DNA from 3 places in the Rhizobium sp. NXC24 genome. Region 1 is predicted to be linked to each of the others. Evidence: predicted binding sites of a transcription regulator. Region 1 holds the regulator's gene; each other region holds the start of a gene.
The links. The regulator HrcA, encoded in region 1, represses chaperone genes, less so after heat shock. The targets are predictions, from matches to a motif close to GTTAGCACTCNCNNNNNGNGAGTGCTAAC.
Positions count from the first base shown of each region.

Region 2: groES (co-chaperone GroES) is a predicted target of HrcA. The motif match lies at 3,402-3,430, and genes of this name have one in related genera.
Region 3: groES (co-chaperone GroES) is a predicted target of HrcA. The motif match lies at 2,394-2,422, and genes of this name have one in related genera.

Region 1 is NZ_CP024311.1:441,692-449,172, forward strand. Features, by position in the region: gene hemW (radical SAM family heme chaperone HemW) at 1-361, opposite strand, end outside; gene rdgB (RdgB/HAM1 family non-canonical purine NTP pyrophosphatase) at 396-1,040, opposite strand; gene NXC24_RS02195 (VOC family protein) at 1,052-1,465, opposite strand; gene rph (ribonuclease PH) at 1,485-2,201, opposite strand; gene hrcA (heat-inducible transcriptional repressor HrcA) at 2,373-3,461, shown strand; gene NXC24_RS02210 (GFA family protein) at 3,509-3,943, opposite strand; gene grpE (nucleotide exchange factor GrpE) at 4,165-4,806, shown strand; gene ptsN (PTS IIA-like nitrogen regulatory protein PtsN) at 4,892-5,356, opposite strand; gene raiA (ribosome-associated translation inhibitor RaiA) at 5,445-6,020, opposite strand; gene rpoN (RNA polymerase factor sigma-54) at 6,270-7,481, opposite strand, start outside.
Region 2 is NZ_CP024314.1:424,834-432,314, forward strand. Features, by position in the region: gene NXC24_RS25915 (SMC-Scp complex subunit ScpB) at 1-164, shown strand, start outside; gene NXC24_RS25920 (arsenic transporter) at 211-1,446, opposite strand; partial or broken gene NXC24_RS25925 (efflux RND transporter permease subunit) at 1,443-1,688, opposite strand; gene NXC24_RS25930 (contact-dependent growth inhibition system immunity protein) at 1,793-2,092, opposite strand; partial or broken gene NXC24_RS36290 (response regulator) at 2,215-2,390, opposite strand; gene NXC24_RS25940 (IS5 family transposase) at 2,481-3,314, shown strand; gene groES (co-chaperone GroES) at 3,580-3,894, shown strand; gene groL (chaperonin GroEL) at 3,935-5,563, shown strand; gene NXC24_RS25955 (hypothetical protein) at 5,659-6,075, shown strand; gene NXC24_RS25960 (glycosyltransferase family 4 protein) at 6,165-7,259, shown strand.
Region 3 is NZ_CP024311.1:812,197-819,677, forward strand. Features, by position in the region: gene groL (chaperonin GroEL) at 323-1,963, opposite strand; gene groES (co-chaperone GroES) at 2,039-2,335, opposite strand; gene NXC24_RS04005 (sulfurtransferase/chromate resistance protein) at 2,602-3,423, shown strand; gene chrA (chromate efflux transporter) at 3,420-4,856, shown strand; gene NXC24_RS04015 (TIGR01459 family HAD-type hydrolase) at 4,961-5,809, shown strand; gene NXC24_RS04020 (bifunctional riboflavin kinase/FAD synthetase) at 5,825-6,808, shown strand; gene ileS (isoleucine--tRNA ligase) at 7,126-7,481, shown strand, end outside.

The sequences.
Region 1 (7,481 bases):
CGCGGAAACGCTCGGCTTCGACACTGGACGGATTGGCCTCCATGGTGATCTCGATCCCTGCAGGCATGTGCCAATATCTGGAAATGCCATCGAGAATCGTGGCAACCGTCTCCGGCTTCATCAGCGAAGGCGTGCCGCCGCCGAGGAAGACGCTGGTCACCGTCTTCGGGCCGCTGATCGCCCGCATCGACGCCATCTCCTTCAAGAAGGCGGCGGCGAAACGCTCCTGGTCGACCGGCTGGTGGCGGACATGGCTGTTGAAATCGCAATAGGGGCATTTAGCGGCGCAGAAGGGCCAATGCACATAAACGCCGAAACCGGGTTCGCCGGTATCGGGCAGCAACGGCGCCTCACGCGTCATATTTTGCGCTTCCAGGGTGTCCACGGGCTTGAGCTTACGCCTCCAGGCAGGTTTCAACAAAGATTTTGAAGGCACGGGCCCGATGCGAAAGGGCCTGGGGTTCACCTGGCTTCCAGCCATGCTTCTGTTCGGCGCTCATCTCGCCGAAGGTCACGTCGTAACCCTCGGGCTGGAACACCGGATCGTAGCCGAAGCCCTGCGTGCCGCGCGGCGGCCAGACGACACGGCCTTCGACTTCGCCGCGGAAGAGTTCGGTGTGCCCGTCCGGCCAGGCAAGGCACAGCACGCTAACGAAGCGCGCCGTACGGCTCTCCGGCGAAGCGGCACCGGCCTCTTCGAGCGCGCTCTCGACCTTCCGCATCGCCATGGCGAAATCGCGGGTACCATCCGGTGTTTCCGCCCAGTTGGCGGTATAGACGCCGGGATTGCCGTCAAGCGCATCGATGACCAGGCCGGAATCGTCCGATAGCGCCGGCAGACCGGAAGCTTGCGCCGAGGCCAGCGCCTTGATCGTCGCGTTTTCCTCGAAGGTCGTGCCCGTCTCGTCCGGCTCGATGAAATTGAGATCGGCGGCCGACTTGGCTGTAAAGCCGAACGGGCCGATCAAATCCTGGATTTCACGGATCTTGCCGGCATTGTGGCTGGCGACGACGATAGTCTTGGTATCGAGCTTGCGCATATCCTGTCCTGTCATAGCCCCCAGATGCGGGGTTCGGCGCATTCCAGGCTGTTGCCGGCCGGATCGCGGAAATAGATCGAGCGGCCGCCATTCGGCCAGTTAAAATCGGCTTCGATGGCGACGCCGGCAGCCTTCAGTTTCTGCGCCATCGCTTCGATATCGTTGCCGCTGACCCGGAAGCAGGCGTGGCCGTGGCCCTTCGTGCCATGCGGCGGCACCGGCAAGGAACTCGATTCCGGCGGCTTCACTGTCTCATGACTGTTGAAGATGAGCAGCACGCCCGGCCCGCAGCGATAAAAGACATGACGGTTGCCGCCGCGCGAAATCTTCTGCAGTCCGAGAACGCCGCCATAGAAGGCCTCGGCTGCATCGAGATCGTCCGCATAAAGAGCGGTTTCCAGAACGCCTTCCATCAACGGGTTCATCGGTTGACCGCCTCTTCGGTCAGGCTATCGCCTGCTTCTGCAGCTCCACCAGTTCGGCGATGCCGTTCTTGGCGAGATGCATCAGGGATGTGAATTCTTCTTCGCTGAAGGGCGTGCCTTCGGCCGTACCCTGGATCTCGACGATGCCGCCGGCGCCAGTCATGACGAAATTGGCATCGGTCTCGGCGGATGAATCCTCGAGGTAGTCGAGGTCGATCACCGGCTGGCCGGCAAAGATGCCGCAGGAAACCGCAGCGATATGATCCTTCAGGACACGGTCGGTCTTGATCATATTGCGGCTTTCCATCCACTTCAGGCAATCGTAGAGCGCGATCCAGGCACCGGTGATCGAGGCCGTGCGGGTGCCGCCATCGGCCTGGATGACGTCGCAGTCGATCGTGATCTGGCGCTCGCCAAGCGCCTGCAGGTCGACGATGGCGCGCAGCGACCGGCCGATCAGACGCTGGATCTCCTGCGTGCGGCCGCCCTGCTTGCCGGCAGCGGCTTCGCGCTTCATGCGTTCGCCCGTGGCGCGCGGCAGCATGCCGTATTCGGCCGTGATCCAGCCCTTGCCGCTGTTGCGCAGCCATGGCGGCGTCTTTTCTTCCAGGCTCGCCGTGCAGAGCACATGCGTGTCGCCGAATTTGACCAGGCACGAGCCTTCCGCATGCTTGGAAAAATTGCGCTCGAACGACACCTTGCGCATCTGGTCGGTTTTTCTGCCTGAAGGCCGCATTCTACTCTCCTGAACGTTATTGACCGCTTCTACGATCCACAGGCGGCTTTTGCAAAGGAAAAGCAGGCGCAAGGGCCTTGTTGTGATGGCCTTGACATTTTTCCCTTTTGCCATTGCTAACTGAATGATTATATTTTGACTAAGGCTCAACAGAACGGGTTTGACAGCGAAATGGGGTTCACGACATCGTCGGTTTCGGATGCCATTGCAGCGCTGGACGAACGCTCGAAGGAAATCTTCCGCCGTATCGTCGAAGGTTATCTTGAGAATGGCGAACCGCTCGGCTCGCGCAATCTTTCGCGCTTGCTGCCCATGTCCCTGTCGCCGGCCTCCGTGCGCAATGTCATGAGCGATCTGGAAGAGCTGGGGCTGATCTATTCGCCGCATATCAGCGCCGGTCGCCTGCCGACGCAGCTCGGCCTGCGCTTCTTCGTCGATGCCTTCATGCAGGTCGGCGATCTCTCCGCGGAAGACCGCGCTACCATCGAACGCCAAGTGCGCGGCAGCAATCGCGATCAGCCGATGGAATCGGTCATGACCGAGGCGAGCCGCATGCTTTCTGGTATTTCGCGCGGCGCCGGACTGGTGATCACCTCGAAGAGCGATCCGGTGCTGAAGCATGTCGAATTCATCCGCCTGGAGCCGACCAAGGCGCTCGCCGTGCTCGTCGGCGACCACGATCAGGTGGAGAACCGCATCATCGAATTGCCGGCCGGCGTTACGTCCTCGCAGCTCACGGAAGCGGCGAATTTCCTCAACGCCCACATGACCGGCCAGACTTTGCCGGAGCTGCGCCGTCAATTGCAGACGTTGAAGGAGAGTGTGCGCCAGGAACTCGATATTCTGTCGCACGAGCTCGTCGAACGCGGGATCGCCGTCTGGTCCGGCGACGGGGATGACGGCAAGCCGACGCAGCTCATCGTGCGCGGCCGCGCCAATCTCTTGGCCGAAGTGGGCGGGGCTGAAGATCTGGACCGGCTACGCCTGCTGTTCGACGATCTCGAAAAGAAGGACAGCCTGATCGAGATTCTGAATCTTGCCGAAAGCGGGCCGGGCGTGCGCATCTTCATCGGCTCGGAAAACAAGCTCTTCTCGCTCTCCGGCTCCTCGCTGATCGTCGCGCCCTATCGCGATGACGACGACCGCATCGTCGGCGCCGTCGGCGTCATCGGCCCGACACGGCTGAACTATGCCCGCATCGTGCCGATGGTGGACTATACCGCCCAATTGATTTCCAGGCTGTCGCGGCCAGGAATTTGACGAAAGCCTCTGGAGAGCGGGCGCCCATTCGAACGCGCAAAGAGCGTTTAATCGGGTAGCAGGGTTCCCGATCCGCCCATCTCCGCCGGCATGTCCTTCTGCTTCGGCAGGCCGTCCCTCAGGTGCAGCACGGTGTTTTCATAATTGACATGAAGCATCGGCTGAAAATCGAGGGTTGGAATGATGGCGGCGTAGACATCGGTCACGCCCCATAAAGGATGTTCGGTCAACAGATGCCCGCCGCAAATCTTGCACCATTTGCGCACGCTCTTTTCGCTTCGCTGGTAGCTGCCGATGTGGTCGGCGCCCTTGGTGACATGCACGGCTTCCGGCGGCCAGAGCGAAAAGGCGTTGACCGGCCCCGCCGACCACTCCCGGCAGGAGTCGCAATGGCAATAACCCATTGCCGCCGGCTCACCACTGACCGTGATTTCCACTGCGCCGCAGAAACATTTACCCGAATGGGACTTGCTGCTGGACATGGACGATACCTCATGTCGTGTTGAAACGGCCCAGACTATACCGGGAAAGGGTCTTCGATAGTAGAAGCCCCAACGGGGGAGGCTCTCTCACCCGATTGGTATCCGGGCAAATATGAACGGATTGCCGGGAAATGCCTGTTCTTCACGACAAAGCCTTGATTTTTTCCGGCCAAACCTCGATATCGGGCACATCAAAAAGACAAAGCAATTCGGAGACCGTCATGACCGACGAAACAACGAAAACCGGACCTGACGCCACGGCGACTGATAATCCCGCGGGCTTTGCGCAGGAGGCTGCGGAAGCCGCGGATGCGGCCCAGCCTTCGCAGCCGGATCCGGTCGAGCTGCTTAGGGCCGAAAATAGCGATCTGCGCGACCGCTATCTGCGCCTTGCCGCCGAGATGGACAATTTGCGCCGTCGCACCGAGCGTGACGTCAAGGACGCCAAGTCCTATTCCGTCGCCAGCTTCGCCCGCGACATGCTTGCCGTGTCGGATAATCTGCGCCGCACGCTGGAAGCCATTCCGGCGGAAGCCCTCGCCGAAGCCGATGCTGGCCTGAAGACGCTGATCGAAGGCGTGGAGATGACCGAGCGCTCTATGCTGTCGGCCTTGGAGCGCCACGGTGTCCGCCAGATCGAGCCGGTCGGCCAGAAGTTCGATCCCAACTTCCATCAGGCGATGTTCGAGGTGCCGAACACCGAAGTGCCGAACAATACGGTCGTTCAGGTGGTGCAGGCCGGCTTCGTCATCGGCGAGCGCGTTCTGCGCCCAGCTATGGTCGGCGTCGCCAAGGGCGGCCCGAAGGTTGCCGAGATTTCCGAGCCGGGCGCCAACAGCCCGTTCGATGAAAAAGACGCTTGATCTTTAAGTCGTCTGTAAAGAAGAAGAGCCGGATGACGAGGTCATCCGGCTCTTCTTTTTTCCGCGTTAAAATTCGAGTCGCTCCTCAGGCAGCGTTGGACGCCTGCTCCTCGTTGAGGAAGGCGTAGATCGCCGAGGCGGATTCGGTGGCGCGCAGCTTGGCGACGAGATCCTGGTCGCGCAGCACGCGGGCAATGCGCGACAGCGCTTTCAGATGGTCGGCGCCGGCACCCTCGGGGGCAAGCAGTAGGAAGACGAGGTCGACGGGCTGGTCGTCCAGCGCCTCAAAATCGACGGGCGCTTCCAGGCGCGCAAAAATACCGATGATGGATTTGATGCTGATGAGCTTGCCGTGCGGAATGGCGATGCCGTTGCCGACGCCGGTGGAGCCCAGACGCTCCCGCTGCAGCACGACGTCGAAAATCTCGCGCTCGGGCAGTCCGGTTATTTTGGAGGCTTTGGCTGCCAGCTCCTGAAGCAGTTGTTTTTTGGAATTTGCCCTCAAGGCGGGGATGATCGCATCTTGGTGCAGCAAATCTGCCAATGCCATTCTCTTTATCCTTCGTGTGGCAGAGATCCGATGACGGAGGAGCGGCGGCCGGCAGACACTGCGCGGGGCCGTCGCTCATCTTCTTTTCTCAGCCCTTGATATTGGCTGCGTCGATCCAGCCAATGTTGCCGTCCTGACGACGGTAAACGATATTCAGATGTTCCTTGCCGGGGCTGCGGAAAAGCAGCAACGGCTCGTCGGTCATGTCGAGCGCCATCACGGCGGTCGCGACGGACATGGTCTTCAGTTGTTTCGTGCTTTCGGCGACGATCGCCGGCGCGAAATCTGCAGGGATTTCATCCTCGTCGTCCGGAACACCGTCCATGACGGTATAGGCGACTTCGGCGAGGCCATTCGTGTGGTTGCCGGCCTGGTGATCCTTGAGCTTGCGTTTGTAGCGGCGCAGGCGCTTTTCGATGCGCTCGGATGCCGCGTCGAAGGCCAATTGCGGGTCCATCGCCTCTCCGGCGGCGTGCAGGACGACGCCACTGTCGAGATGAAGCTTGCAATCGGCTGCGAAGCGGGAACTGGATTTCTGTACCGTCACTTGGCCCGAATACCCCCCGTCGAAGTATTTCGTAACGGCCATACCGATCTGGTCTTCAATCCGTTGGCGGAAGGAGTCACCAATTTCCATATGTTTCCCGGAGACACGCACACTCATGGAGTTTCCCTTCTTGTAGCGGTTATTGGGCGCGCCAGTTTACGCCAAGCCTCAAGCTCATCCAAGCACTTCACGCAGTCAAAGACAAATTGCGTTTGTCAGGCGCCCTGGGGATGGTGGGGATAAGTTCATGGCAGTGATGTCCTGCAACGATTGCGGCGGGCTTCTAGCTCCGCCACATCGGAAAGTCAACTGAATCTTAAGGATCCGTTAGCGGATTCGCAGTCTGCGGTTGAACCTGGGCAATTGCTAGAAGCTGGCGACTTTTGCCAGTGCACGCTTCTCCCGGCGGCGCTGTACCGAGGAGGGGATGTTCATCGCCTCGCGGTATTTTGCAACCGTACGGCGAGCAAGCTCGATGCCGCCCTTCTTTAGCGTATCGACGATATCGTCATCGGAGAGCACCGCGTCCGGGCTCTCATGCGAGATCAGCAGACGGATCTTGTGACGCACGGCTTCGGCCGAATGGCTGTCGCCGCCCTCGACGGCACTGATCGAGACGGTGAAGAAATATTTTAGCTCGAACAGGCCGCGCGGCGTCAGCATGTATTTGTTCGAGGTCACGCGGCTGACGGTCGACTCATGCATCTTGATGGCATCCGCCACGGTCTTCAGATTGAGCGGCCGCAAATGGTCGACGCCGTGCACGAGGAAAGCATCCTGCTGCCGGACGATCTCGCTCGCGACCTTCATGATCGTCTTGGCACGCTGATCGAGGCTGCGCGTCAGCCAATTGGCATTCTGCAGGCATTCCGAAAGGAAGGCGTGATCCTGGCTCGTCTTGGAGACGGAGGCGAAATAGGACTGGCTGACCAGGACGCGCGGCAGCGTATCGGGATTGAGCTCCACCAGCCAGCTTCCGTCGGAGGCCGGGCGCACCACGATATCGGGCATGATGGCCTCGGATATGCCGGTCTCGAAGCCGCTGCCAGGTTTCGGGTTCAACTGGCGGATCTCTGCCATCATGTCGAGCAGATCTTCCTCATCGACGCCGCAGAGCCGTTTCAACGTCGCGAAATCGCGCCGGGCGAGAAGCTCGAGGTTCTGGATCAGCCGTTCCATGGCCGGATCGAAACGATCCTTCTGGCGAAGCTGGATCGCCAGGCATTCGCTGAGAGAACGGGCAAAGACGCCGGGAGGGTCGAGCAACTGCAATGTGCCGAGCACGCGCTCGACGTCCGCAACGGTGGCGCCGAGGCGCTCCGCTGCTTCGCTCAAATCGGCCTGCAGATAGCCGGCATCGTCGAGCTGATCGACGAGGTACTGCGCGATCAGCCGGTCGGCCATGCTGGGCAGGGAAAAGGGGATCTGTTCGTTCAGGTGGTCGCGCAGGGAAACTTGGCCGGCGACGAAATCGTCGAGATCGTAGCTTTCACCGGCTTCGCCGCCGGGCATCGACTTCCACTGGCTGAGCAGTTCCGGCGCATCCGCACGCTGCGGGCTGCCGTCGTCGGGAAAGAC
Region 2 (7,481 bases), on a different replicon from region 1:
ATGTGACGACCAAACATTTCCTCGCTGCTTTCGGCCTGGAGACGCTACGTGACCTGCCGAACCTCGAAGCACTGGAGGATGCGGGACTACTGGGCCGAGAGACAATGGCGGCTGAGCCGCTTTACGGTCCAACAGATGACGTCGATGGAGAGACGATTGCATAGAACTCGACCGATGCTGCCTTAGATCAAGGTACCAGGAGCTATATTACTAGCGACGACAACAGCCGGGAACCATCACCACTACCCCCACCTTCAGAAATGAGCCCGCGCTGACGCTCAAGCCCTCCCGCCGAAGCGCCGAAAGCCACAGTAGCGTCGCAAGCGAACCCGTCACAGAAAGGTTCGGACCCAGATCGACGCCGATAAGGACTGCGCCCGCGACACGATCCGAAACTTGCGCGGCTTGAACGGCGCTCCCTGCGAACAGTCCGGCGGGCAGGTTGTTGACGAGGTTGGAGAGAAACGCGACGCCTATGCCAGCGATGGCGATAGCCCGCGACTCGGACTGCAAGCTGATCGTTCTCAGTTCCTCGACAAGCACCGCAGTCACGCCAGTATGATTGATAGCCTCGACGATGACGAACAAGCCGCCCACCAGCGGCAGCACGCTCCAGCTCACGTCTCGGATAATGCCGATCGGATGCTGCCGGACGTTTGCCAGAACGAGTAGGGTCGTCAGGACGCCGGCGACAAAGGTTGGAATGCCGAGGTTAAGATGCATCGCAGATGCCGCAAGGAGCAAGATCGCGGTCAAGATCAGGCCGCCTCCGGCCAGTTTGGCAGAGAGCGTCAGTCGCGGGCGCTCGACCTGCGGAGCGATCGTGTCGTCTGCCAAGGCACGCCGCTGGGACCAATAGAGTGCCATGAACGTCAGGACGATCGACACGATGGACGGCGCCAGGAATGTGCTCATCCAACGGGACAGCGGCGGCATTTCACCGCCCGCAAAAATCACCAGATTGGCAGGATTGGAGATGGGCAGCACGAAGCTTGCGGCATTGGCAATGAACGCGCAGATCAGAAGATAGGGAAGTGGATCCTTCACGTTGGCTGCGCGACATGCCGCGTAGACGGCCGGCGTCAGGACAACGGCCGTCGCGTCGTTTGAGAGCAACGCAGTCACGATGATGCCAACGACATAGACAAGCACGAACAGCCGTCGCGAAGATCCCTTCGCGTATGAGGTGGCTATGACGGCGATCCAGTCGAACAGGCCTTCCCGCCGAGCGAGTTCCGACAGCAGCATCATGCCGATCAGAAAGAGATAGACGTCGAAGCCCTTGGTGATCCCGGACCATACCTCCGCAGGTGGTATGATGCCGAGGATGAAGATGAGCATTGCTCCGCCGACAGCCCAGACGGCTTCGGGCAGTCGAAACGGGCGGGTGACCACCCCAGCGGCAGTGGCTGCGGCGATGGCTGAGGTATAGAGCGGTGTATTCATGCTTTGCCTCGGATGTGAAATTGCCGATCGACGTCCTGGTCCGTGGAGCGAGTTTCGATCTGCCCAGCGGCCCCGTTACGAAGACTGTCGAGCAGCAGGTAGATGACGGGGGTCGTATAGAGGGTCAGCAATTGGCTGACCAGCAGCCCGCCGGCGATGGCATAGCCGAGCGGCTGGCGCAGTTCGGAACCGGCTCCATGGCCGATGGCGAGCGGCAGTCCACCGAGAAGGGCTGCCATCGTCAGCCAATGAACTTTGCTTTGAGCAATTTCGTCTTTTTCCAAAAATTCCCTTATTCCAATCATTTTATCTCTATAGTACTCTTATGGTATATAATCTTCATATGCTATAGATCTTCCATTTTTAGAAGATCATATAGTTTTTTCATCCACTCCGATCCTGTTTTTTGTTCCGCCGCATAATAATAATAGCATTCGTTTTCTTCTAAGAAATCATCAGCGCTAAGCTCCTCATTTTCACAGCGCTCAATAACGTCGCGCAAATTATCTCTGACTTCTTCAACAACAGAAGGAGGTTCGTTACGCTTGAATGCCGTGACAATCTGGATATCCGTTTCTCCCTCGAGGCCGAAATCCTGATGAAAGTAACCAGCGAAAAATTGGAACAGTGCAGGATGAGAGATCATGAAGTTGGGTATCCCGTAAGTATCTTGTACCCCGAGGGAATCGATGTATCGCGCACCAACACGACAATAACCTTAGAGGTTGGGCTGGAAACAGTAGCACAAGAGTGTGCGGCGCTGGCCGGCTAGAATGCCCGGCCGCTCCTGATGTCGTTTTCGAAATGAGCAAGGCAACCTTCAACTTTGGCCAGCAGAATCTCAAAATCTATCGGCTTGGTGAGATAATCGGCTGCCCGGCGCGCAATCCCATGATGACGTTCTGCTTGTCTGTCATTGCGGTCAGAAAAATAAAGGGGATATTTATCTGCTCTGAGAGCCTGACCGAAAAAGAGTTGAGTGAAATCAGTCAGTTGTGATTCCGTTTGTTTGCTTAGGACGAACGGAGACCATTATGGGCTGGACTGATTTCACCCGGCGGCAATATGCACGACGCGCGAGCCGCTATGCAAGCGACCTGACGGATCGGGAATGGAGTTTGATCGCGTCTTTTCTACCTGGACCGAAACGACTGGGCCGGCCGCGCCGGACGGATTTGCGCGACGTGGTGAATGCGCTGCTTTATCTTGCTTCGACGGGCTGCCAATGGCGGATGCTGCCGAAGGATTTCCCACCATTTACGACGGTGCAGGCCTATTTCTATGAATGGCGGGCGACAGGCCTGTGGCGGCGGATCAATCATCATCTGGTGATGGAGGCGCGCGAACTGGAAGGCAAAAAGGCATCGCCGAGCGCCGGTGTGATCGACAGCCAAAGTGTTAAAACCACCGAAAGCGGCGGGATTTCCGGCTATGACGCCGGCAAGAGAGTCAAGGGTCGCAAGCGGCACATCGTCGTCGATACGCTGGGGCTCATGGTCGGGCTGATAGTGCATGGGGCGGATATCCAGGATCGAGACGGTGCCGCCGATCTCTTGAAATCCATTCGTCACCGGTGGCCTTGGCTCAGACATGTCTTTGCCGATGGCGGCTATGCGGGCGACAAGCTCAAGGGGCGGCTGAAAAAGATCGGTCAGTGGACGATGGAAATCGTCAAGCGCTCGGACCATGCGAAAGCCTTCACCGTCCTGCCGCGCCGCTGGGTGGTGGAGCGGACTTTCGCATGGCTCGGCCGCTGCCGACGACTGGCTAAGGATTTGGAGAGATCAATCGCATCCGCCGAGGCATGGATCACCATCGCTCACATCCGAATGCTAACACGCCGCCTCGCAAGATACCGATATCGCTGAATTCTTTTTGAGTCAGCCTCTGAGAGGAGCAGCAATGTTTGGGAGCATGGGCCGAGAATGAGCCGGCTTGCTGTTCCTTTCCGGCCATTTAGCAGCAATATCGCCTGAGTGCTAATTTTTTCGTTTGATTCTCTTGAAATCGAAAAATCGCAAAACCAGATCATTTCGCGCAAAAAGCTCGATCGAGGTTTTGCACCCGCCCGGACTGGTCATCCGGTCCGGCCAGGGGAACAACGTCATCATTGTTTGTCCATCGGAGGAAAACATGTCGTTCCGACCACTTCACGATCGCATTCTCGTCCGCCGGGTCGAATCCGAAGAAAAGACCAAGGGCGGTATCATCATCCCAGAAACCGCCAAGGAAAAGCCGCAAGAGGGCGAGGTTATCGCCGTTGGCCCCGGCGCGCGTAACGATGCCGGTCAGATCCAAGCGCTCGACGTCAAGGCCGGCGATCGCATCCTGTTCGGCAAATGGTCCGGCACCGAGATCAAGATCAATGGCGAAGATCTGCTTATTTTGAAGGAAAGCGATGTCATGGGTATCATCGAAGCCCAGACCGATCAGAAGAATGCTGCGTGAGATCAACAGTCAGATAGCTGCCTATTGAGGAGTTAAAGAAATGGCTGCGAAAGAAGTCAAGTTTCATACCGATGCCCGTGAACGCATGCTGCGTGGGGTCGACGTGCTCGCTAATGCCGTGAAGGTCACGCTCGGCCCGAAAGGCCGCAACGTCGTTATCGACAAGTCCTTCGGCGCCCCGCGCATCACCAAGGATGGTGTCACCGTCGCCAAGGAAGTCGAACTGGAAGACAAGTTCGAAAACATGGGAGCGCAGATGCTCCGCGAGGTTGCTTCGAAGACCAACGACATCGCCGGCGACGGCACCACGACCGCAACCGTTCTTGCGCAGGCAATCGTCAAGGAAGGCGCCAAGGCGGTTGCCTCAGGCATGAACCCGATGGATCTGAAGCGGGGCATCGATCTCGCCGTCGACGCTGTGGTTAAGGAACTGAAGACCAATGCTCGCAAGATTTCCAACAATTCCGAGATCGCTCAGGTTGGTACGATTTCTGCCAATGGCGATGCCGAGGTCGGCCGATTTCTTGCTGAGGCAATGGAGAAGGTCGGAAACGACGGTGTGATCACGGTCGAGGAAGCGAAGACCGCCGAAACCGAATTGGAAGTCGTCGAAGGCATGCAGTTCGACCGCGGCTATCTCAGCCCCTACTTTGTCACCAATGCCGAAAAGATGCGGGTCGAGTTCGAAGAGCCCTATATCCTCATCCACGAAAAGAAGCTGTCGAATCTGCAGCCCATACTGCCCATCCTCGAAGCCGTGGTGCAGTCGGGTAAGCCGCTCCTTATCATCGCTGAAGACGTCGAAGGCGAAGCTCTTGCTACGCTCGTCGTCAACAAGCTGCGCGGTGGTCTGAAGATCGCTGCCGTCAAGGCTCCGGGCTTCGGCGATCGCCGCAAGGCCATGCTCGAAGACATCGCCATCCTGACGGGCGGCACTGTCATTTCCGAAGATCTCGGCATCAAGCTCGAGAACGTGACGCTGAACATGCTTGGTCGTGCCAAGAAGGTGGCGATCGAAAAGGAAAACACGACGATTATCGACGGCGTCGGTTCAAAGTCTGAGATCGATGGGCGTGTTGCCCAGATCCGGGCGCAGATCGAGGAAACCACCTCCGACTACGACCGCGAAAAGCTGCAGGAACGACTGGCCAAGCTCGCCGGGGGGGTCGCAGTAATCCGCGTCGGCGGTTCGACGGAAGTGGAAGTCAAGGAGAAGAAGGATCGCGTCGACGATGCGCTGCATGCGACGCGCGCCGCCGTCGAGGAAGGCATCCTGCCCGGTGGCGGTGTCGCCCTGCTGCGAGCCGTCAATACGCTTGACGGGCTCACGACCGAGAATAACGACCAACGCGTTGGCGTCGACATTGTCCGTCGGGCGATCGAGGCGCCGGTTCGCCAGATCGCCGAGAATGCCGGCGCGGAAGGCTCGATTGTGGTCGGCAAGCTGCGCGAGAAGAGTGAGTTTTCGTTCGGCTGGAACGCTCAAACCAATCAATATGGCGATCTTTACGCTCAGGGCGTTATCGATCCGGCGAAGGTCGTGCGCACGGCGCTTCAAGATGCCGCTTCCGTCGCCGGCCTGCTGGTGACGACCGAGGCCATGATCGCCGAGAAGCCCAAGAAGGAAGCCGCACCGGCCTTGCCTGCGGGCGCCGGCATGGACTTCTAATGGATCAAGGAGGTCCGCCCAATTCGCCAAGGGCGGGCCTCCTCTTCACACGATCAAACCTCAAGTTCCATCGGTTAAGATCTATGGAGCCAGCAATGAGAAAGGAAAATGTTAGCAAATCCGTACCGGAGGAAGCCGCGGCAGTGATCAGCGCCGCGCATCTACTTCATCCGGCCAAACATTTCGATCACCCGCGTGATGTACTTGCATCCCCTGACATCGGCAAGGAAGAGAAGCGGGCCATTCTTGCGTCCTGGGCATCCGACATCTTTGCCATTGAGTCCATTCCAGCCCTTCGGCTTTATCCGGGGGCGGATAAGGAGGTCTCGTATGATGAGATCATGGAAGCGTTGAAGGCCTTGGACGAAGACGATCAGCGAGCTGGAGACCAAGATTCGGCCGGCTCCATTAACCATGCCCGTCGCCGGAAATCGCAAGCACGCTGGTTTGGCGGCTTTGACCTATGTCGTTATTGGAAAGGAGACCGTCGCCGACAACCGTTCGAGATGTAGACCTTCCTTCTGACCTGCCGCGTGCCTCTTTGAGGATGCGGGCCTGATTTTTGCCGACGACTCTTTGCTCAACAGAGGAGGTTTTGCCGATGAAGATCGCCCAGATCGCACCGCTCGCTGAAAGTGTTCCGCCGAAGCTTTATGGAGGAACCGAGCGGATAGTTTCCTATCTCACCGAGGAACTTGTCGCCCAAGGCCATGACGTCACTCTTTTCGCCAGCGGCGATTCCGTGACCGGCGCCAAGCTGGTGGCGTGCTCGGACGTCGCGCTGCGGTTCAACCCGGCCGTCAAGGACAACCTGCCGCATCAGATCTTGATGCTGGAGGAGATCCGCCAGCGTGCGCAGGAATTCGATGTCCTCCACTTCCATATCGATCTCCTACATTTCCCGCTGATCCGAGATTTTGCCGATCGCACGATCACGACGCTTCATGGACGGCTCGATCTACCGGATCTAAAGCCATTCTATAAAGTTTTTCCCGACATTCCGCTGGTCTCGATCTCCAACGATCAGCGCCGGCCGATGCCGCCGGTCAACTGGTCCGGAACAGTTTATCATGGACTGCCAGACGACCTGCTGCCCTTTACGGAAAAGCCGAGTGGGAATTATCTCGCCTTCCTCGGACGGATATCGCCCGAGAAGCGGCCGGACCGAGCAATCCAGATTGCCGCAAAGGTCGGCATGCCGCTGAAGATCGCCGCCAAGATCGACGATGCTGACAAGGCCTATTGGCAAACGGTGGTCGAACCGATGGTAAAGAGCTATCCGAATGTGGAATTCATCGGCGAGATCAACGAGTGCCAGAAGGCGGCCTTCCTTGGCAATGCCATCGCGCTGCTGTTTCCGATCGACTGGCCAGAGCCGTTTGGACTTGTCATGATCGAGGCCATGGCCTGTGGCACGCCGGTCATTGCCTTCCGCTGCGGTTCCGTTCCCGAAGTGATCGATGAGGGTATCTCCGGTGTGCTGGTCGATAGCGTCGAGGAAGCCGTGGAAAACATCGAATGGGTGCTGCGGTTCGACCGTCGCAAGGTCCGGGACAGTTTTGAGATGCGTTTCACAGCCGAACGGATGGCGCGGGACTATCTCGACATCTATCGACAGTTGCCCGGTACCCGGACGAAAGCGGCGCGACTTCGCCACCTCAAAGGCCAGGCGGCCGATCTACAGATCGTTGCTTAGGAAAGCCGAGACCTTTGGCGATCGGTGCTGCAGGCAGCAGGCCAAACATAGTATTGGAGGGTTCGATCCCCGCTAGGAATTCGTCTGCACGCTAATGAGCGCCTCGCCCTTCCGCGACTGCCATGCGCACCATCCCTCTACGGAAAGGGCGAGGATACGACACAGACCTCCGAAGACGTCAGCGCTGTTTTTTTGTGAGTGAATGTGAGACGTCAAAAATTA
Region 3 (7,481 bases), 370 kb from region 1:
TGCTCTGCAACAGTCCCCCCGAACGTCATTGCGCTGCGATTTATAGGAGCTTTTATAAAAACGGCAATGGGGCAATTTGCGTAAATTTGCGCAGTTACAAAATCTGTCGAACCTTGCGCGGCGGCAGGTTCATCATAAATGAAAAGGGCGACCCGAGGGCCGCCCTTCGTCAATTCCGGATGCCGGAACGAACAGTCGCAATAAGGCTGACGCCCTATCACATCATGTCCATGCCGCCACTTCAGGCCGCTTGGCGGCCTGAAGCATCAAAGATGCATGGGCGAAGCTTTATGGACATTCCTGTGATCGGGCTGACGCCCTATCACATCATGTCCATGCCGCCCATGCCGCCCATGCCGCCTGGCATGCCAGCCGGAGCGTCCTTCTTCGGCAGCTCGGCGATCATGGCTTCGGTGGTGATCAGCAGCGAAGCAACCGAAGCTGCGTCCTGCAGAGCCGTGCGAACGACCTTGACCGGGTCGACGATGCCCATGGAGATCATGTCGCCATAGACGCCCGTCTGAGCGTTGTAGCCCCAGTTGTCTTCGTTCTTGTCGAGGATCTTGCCGACAACGATGGAGGCTTCATCACCAGCGTTTTCAGCGATCTGGCGGCAAGGAGCCTGCAGAGCACGGCGGATGATGTTGATGCCGGCTTCCTGGTCGTCGTTTTCACCCTTTGCGGTGATCTTGACGGAGGAGCGCAGCAGAGCCGTGCCGCCGCCCGGTACGATGCCTTCCTGAACAGCAGCGCGCGTCGCGTTCAGAGCGTCGTCGATGCGGTCCTTCTTTTCCTTGACTTCGACTTCCGTCGAGCCGCCGACGCGGATGACGGCAACGCCGCCAGCGAGCTTGGCAAGACGTTCCTGCAGCTTTTCGCGGTCGTAGTCGGAGGTGGTTTCTTCGATCTGGGCCTTGATCTGGGCAACGCGGCCTTCGATGTCGGACTTAGCGCCCGAACCGTCGACGATCGTGGTGTTTTCCTTGGAGATCGAAACCTTCTTGGCGCGGCCGAGCATGTCGAGGGTGACAGATTCGAGCTTGATGCCGAGGTCTTCGGAGATGACAGTGCCGCCCGTCAGGATGGCGATGTCTTCCAGCATGGCCTTGCGGCGATCGCCGAAGCCCGGAGCCTTGACGGCAGCGATCTTCAGACCACCGCGCAGCTTGTTGACGACGAGCGTAGCAAGAGCTTCGCCTTCGACGTCTTCAGCGATGATGAGGAGCGGCTTGCCGGTCTGCACGACAGCTTCGAGAACCGGAAGCATGGCCTGCAGGTTCGAGAGCTTCTTCTCGTGCAGGAGGATGAACGCGTCTTCGAGGTCGGCGATCATCTTTTCCGGGTTGGTCACGAAGTAGGGGCTGAGGTAGCCGCGGTCGAACTGCATGCCTTCGACGACTTCGAGTTCGGTTTCGGCGGTCTTGGCTTCTTCAACCGTGATGACGCCTTCGTTGCCGACCTTCTGCATGGCTTCAGCAATATCGAGACCGATCTGCTTTTCGCCGTTTGCGGAGATCGTGCCGACCTGTGCGACTTCTTCCGAGGTGTTGATCTTCTTGGCCTTGGCCTGGAGATCCTTGACGACTTCAGCAACGGCGAGATCGATGCCGCGCTTCAGGTCCATCGGGTTCATGCCGGCTGCAACGGCCTTGGCGCCTTCGCGAACGATGGCCTGGGCGAGAACGGTTGCGGTCGTGGTGCCGTCGCCGGCGATGTCGTTGGTCTTCGAAGCAACTTCGCGGACCATCTGTGCGCCCATGTTTTCGAACTTGTCTTCGAGTTCGATTTCCTTGGCGACGGTGACGCCGTCCTTGGTGATGCGCGGAGCGCCGAAGGACTTGTCGATAACGACGTTACGACCCTTCGGGCCGAGCGTGACCTTCACTGCGTCAGCGAGGATGTCGACGCCACGAAGCATCTTTTCGCGGGCGCTGCGGCCGAATTTTACTTCTTTAGCTGCCATGTTTGAAACTCCTGAATTCGCGTTGTCCGGGTTTATGGCCCGTCAGCTTTATCGGAAAAGGGGAAATCGGCTGGATTAGCCGATGATGCCCATGATGTCGGCTTCCTTCATGATCAGAAGGTCTTCGCCGTTGAGCTTGACTTCGGTGCCGGACCACTTGCCGAACAGAACGCGATCGCCAACCTTGACGTCGAGTGCTACGACCTTGCCGGATTCATCACGGGCGCCAGAACCGACGGCGACGATTTCGCCTTCCTGCGGCTTTTCCTTGGCGGTGTCCGGAATGATGATGCCACCCTTGGTCTTTTCTTCCGACTCGACGCGACGAACGACGACACGGTCATGAAGGGGGCGGAAATTGGTGCTTGCCATTGTCTAATCCCTCGATCAAATGACATTCACGGATCAGCGGGGATCCGTATGGGGCTTTGTTAGCACTCTGCCTCAGCGAGTGCTAGCGGACGGTGATTTAGGATTGGGCGCTAAACGAGTCAAGAATGTGTCCGTGAATTTTTTCGGACAGCTCTTCGTTGACTCGCCGCAGCTTTTGCCGGAAAATCTTCAATATGGGGTTTGCGAATACCCCACGAGGCGTCATGCCGGAGTTTCGCGTCCATCTCTTTTGGAAGGGACGTAACATGACTTCGTTCAACGCCATCACTCCCGAAAAGCTTCTTCGTCTGCTGGGTACGCCGAAAGCGCCCGCAATACTCGATGTTCGAGACGCCGATGATTTTGAGGCCGATCCTTATCTGCTGCCGGCCTCGCGACGTCGGGATCATGAGAACGTTCAGGCTTGGGCCGCCGAATTTCGCGGCCGCAATGTTGTCTGCCTCTGTCAGCATGGCGGCAAGCTCAGCGAAGGCGTCGCCGCCTGGCTGCGGCTGGCCGGTGCTGCGGCGGAAATCCTCGATGGTGGCCTCGATGCCTGGCGGGCGGCGGGATTGCCGCTGATCCCGGTTTCGATTCTGCCTGGAGCCAATGCGTCGGGTGCGACCGTGTGGGTGACCCGCGCCCGGCCGAAGATCGATCGCATCGCCTGCCCCTGGCTGATCCGCCGCTTCGTCGATCCCGGCGCGTCGTTTCTCTTTGTCACGCCTCAGGAAGTCGACGGCGTCGCCCAACGTTTCGGCGCGACGCCCTTCGACGTGGAAGGGGTATTTTGGAGCCATCGCGACGAGGAATGCACTTTCGATACGATGGTAAAGGAATTCCGGCTCGAACTCCCGGCGCTTCATCATCTTTCCCGCATCGTCAGGGGCGCCGATACCAACAGGCTCGACCTCGAACCGCAGGCGGCCGGCTTGCTTGCCGTCTCGCTCGGATTGTCGCGCATGTATGCTGACGATATTGAACAGTTGGATGCAGGGATGTTGTGTTATGACGCGCTTTATCGCTGGGCGCGCGACGCGACGCAGGAAAAGCATGACTGGGTATCGCATGGAGCAAAAAAATCGTGAGTGAAACCGTTTTGGTTGACGATCTCGCCGCGACCCCATCCCTTAGTGAGGCCACGCGTGTATGGGCGCGCGTTGGCGTATTAAGCTTCGGAGGCCCGGCCGGGCAAATCGCGTTGATGCATCGCATTCTGGTCGATGAGAAGCGTTGGATCGATGAAGAGCGCTTTCTGCATGCACTGAGCTATTGCATGCTGCTGCCGGGACCGGAGGCGCAGCAGCTCGCCACCTATATCGGCTGGCTGCTGCATGGCATCCGTGGCGGCCTGATCGCGGGGCTTCTGTTCATCGTGCCGGGCTTCGCCGTTATCCTGGCGCTATCGGCCTTCTACGCCCTGTTTCACGATACCACCCTGCTTGCGACGGTCTTTTTTGGCATTAAGGCCGGTGTGCTGGCGATCGTGCTGCAGGCGCTGATCCGGCTGAGCGGCCGGGCGCTGAGAACCCGCTTTCATATTGCAGTCGCGATCGCAAGCTTCACTCTGCTTTTCGTCTTCGATCTGCCATTTCCGCTGGTGGTGCTTTTGGCCGGCCTCTCGGGTTATGGCCGGGTTCTCTATCGCGCTTATCATGATGATCACTGGCGGCCGCGACTGCCTCGGCTTGCCATTACCAATATCGGCATCGGAGCGCTGCGAAGTGGCCGCCTGCGGACCGCTGCGGTCACGCTCTTATGCTGGCTGGCGATCTGGCAGGCGCCGCTGTTGCTGATCCATGTCATAAATGGACCCAAGGATATTGTCGCCGAAACGCTAAGTGGCGGCACAAATGTCTTCGGCGCCATCTTCTCCTTCTTCTCCCGCATGGCAGTGGTTACCTTTGGCGGCGCCTATGCCGTGCTTGCCTATGTCGCGCAGACCGCTGTCCAGCATTACGCCTGGCTGCGGCCGGGCGAGATGCTGGATGGTCTGGCGCTGGCGGAGACGACGCCAGGACCGCTAGTATTGGTCCTCTGTTTCGTCGGCTTCATGGCCGGCTTCCGCAATCCCTTCGGCTTCGATCCGTTGACGGCAGGGTTCCTCGGCGCCAGCCTCGCGGCGTGGGCGACGTTCGCACCGAGCTTTCTTTTCATTTTCGCCGGCGCCCCTTTCATCGAGCGTCTGCGCGGTCACGCCGGTCTGTCGGCGGCTCTTGCCGCGATAACGGCTGCGATCGTCGGCGTCATGGCCAATCTGTCGGTTTGGTTTGGCCTGCATGTGCTCTTCGCCGATACCGGGCGGCTCGTTCTTTTGAGCCACCGCGTCAAGATTCAGGGTGGGGACTATGCCAACGTTCCGATCGCCGGCATTGCCTGGCCGGTCTGGACTACGCTTGATGTTTCCGCGCTGCTGCTTTTCATTCTCGCCACTGTGCTCGTCTTCCGTCATCGGGCAGGGGTGGCAACCGTACTCGGCATATCTGCCTTGGCCGGTTGCCTGCTGCGCTTCGCCGGATGAATCGGAAGCGGTCTATGTGCGGTGCAAAAACCTGCGCTCCGCTCTTGTAATTTGCCGGCCGGTTTGCAATGTCAGCCCGTGATTTCTTTGACCACGAGGACTGCATGGGCAAGCGTATCGAAAGCTTCCGCGAGATCGGCAAACTTTATGATGTCGCGCTCTGTGATGTCTGGGGCGTGCTGCACAACGGCGTGTCGGTATATGAGGACGCGCCGGTTGCGCTGGAAGCTGCGCGCGGCGAAGGGCTGACCGTCGTCCTCATCACCAATTCTCCCCGCGTGGCGCCGAAAGTGGTCGAGCAATTGCGCCAGATCGGCGTTCCCGACAGCGCCTATGACCGCATCGTTACCTCCGGCGACGTGACCCGCCGCCTGATTGCCGAGGGTCCAAAAAAGGTATTTCTGCTCGGTCCCGAGCGCGATATCGCCATTATCGAAGGGCTGGATGTAGAACGCGTCGAAGCCGATGAGGCCGAATGCATCGTCTGCACCGGCTTCTTCGATGACGAAACCGAGACCCCCGACGATTATACCGACATGCTGAAAGCCTGGTCGGCCCGCAACGTGCCGCTGATCTGCGCCAATCCCGATCTCGTCGTTGAGCGTGGCCACCGCATGATCCCCTGCGCCGGCGCCATGGCCGCTTATTACGATCGGCTCGGCGGCGAGACGCGTATTGCCGGCAAGCCGCATCAGCCGATCTACGATGCCTCGATCGCAGCGGCCCGCGAAGCGCGCGGCGAATTCCCGATGTCGCGTGTTGTCGCGATCGGTGACGGCATGCCGACCGATGTGCGCGGCGCGCTCGATTACGGCCTCGATCTTCTTTATATAAGCCATGGTATCCATGCCCGCGAATATGTCGTCGACGGTCACACCGACGAGGCAGCGCTTGGCGCCTTCCTGGCGCGCGAACAGGCGTCGCCGAAGTGGTGGATGCCGCGCCTTGTCTGAGGAGAGTGGTAGCCGATGACCGTCTTCCATCGCAATGAGACCCGCGAACCGCTGCCGGACAATCTGAAAGGCGGCGTCATTGCCATCGGTAATTTCGACGGCGTGCATCGCGGCCATCAATCCGTGCTCGATCGCGCGCTGGAGATCGCCCGGGAGCGCGGCGTGCCGGCGCTGGTCCTGACCTTCGAGCCGCATCCGCGGACCGTCTTCAGGCCCGATCAGCCGGTTTTCCGCCTGACGCCGGCGCCGCTGAAGGCGCGACTCCTCGAGGCGATCGGCTTCAACGCCGTCATTGAATATCCTTTCGACCGGGCCTTTTCGCAGCGTTCCGCCGATGAATTCGTCCATTCGATTCTGATCGACTGGCTGCATGCTTCCGAAGTGGTCACCGGCTTCGATTTCCATTTCGGCCATGATCGCCAGGGCGGTCCGGCCTTCCTGATGAATGCCGGCAGCAAGAACGGCTTCGGCGTGACGCTGATCGACGCCTTTCGCGATGAAAATGCCGAAGTGGTGTCATCAAGCCGCATCCGGACGTTGCTGGTGGAAGGCGAGGTCGCGGAGGCTGCAGGTCTGCTCGGCTATCGCTATACGGTCGAGGCAGAGGTCATTGGCGGCGAAAAACTCGGCCGCTCGCTGGGCTTCCCAACCGCCAATATGCGGCTGCCACCGGAAGCGGAGCTGAAGGCTGGTATCTATGCCGTGCGCTTTCGCGCCGCCGATGGCGTCATTCGCGATGGTGTCGCCAGCTATGGCCGGCGCCCGACGGTGACCGACAACGGGGCGCCGCTGCTCGAAACCTTCGTTTTCGACTTCAGCGGCGATCTCTATGGTCAGATCTGTTCCGTCTCTTTCTTCGGTTATCTCCGGCCCGAACTGAAGTTCGACGGCCTCGACCCGCTGGTGGCGCAGATCAGGAAGGATGAGGAGGAGGCGAGGGCGCTGCTCGCCGGCGTCCGCCCGCTCGGGGATATCGACCGGTTCATCGCCTTTTCTTGATTGTCACGCGGCACGGGCCTGATTGGGCGGGCTCCGATTGGCCGCGGGTGGAAGCATCAGCGGCTTTCTATGCCCTGCGGCGGCTGATCCCTCTTTCTTTCCATGCAAAAAACGCCTATGAACCGCCAACCATGACCCAATTTCGGCTGAGCCTATCGATACGAATTATTGGCCCGGCCTTCCGCGCGCTTTAAGCGGCCGGAAGGTCCGGGTTTTGGGCGCCTGTTCCCGAGGCGCTTTCCGCCGCCGAAAAATCCCCATATGGCTGCGCCTTTCCGGCGCGAAACGCCCGAGACGCCGAGGCAATTGTCAGAACAATGACCGATACCGCTGAAAAGATCGACTATTCGAAAACCCTTTACCTGCCCGAGACCGACTTCCCGATGCGCGCCGGCCTGCCGCAGAAGGAGCCGGAGCTCGTCAAGCGCTGGCAGGAAATGAACCTCTACAAGAAGCTGCGCGCTTCCGCCGCCGGCCGCGAAAAATTCGTGCTGCATGACGGTCCGCCCTATGCCAACGGCAACATCCATATCGGCCACGCGCTGAACAAGATCCTTAAGGACGTCATCACCCGCTCGTTCCAGATGCGCGGCTATGATAGCAATTATGTTCCGGGTTGGGACTGCCACGGTCTGCCGATCGAATGGAAGATCGAGGAAAAATACCGCGAGAA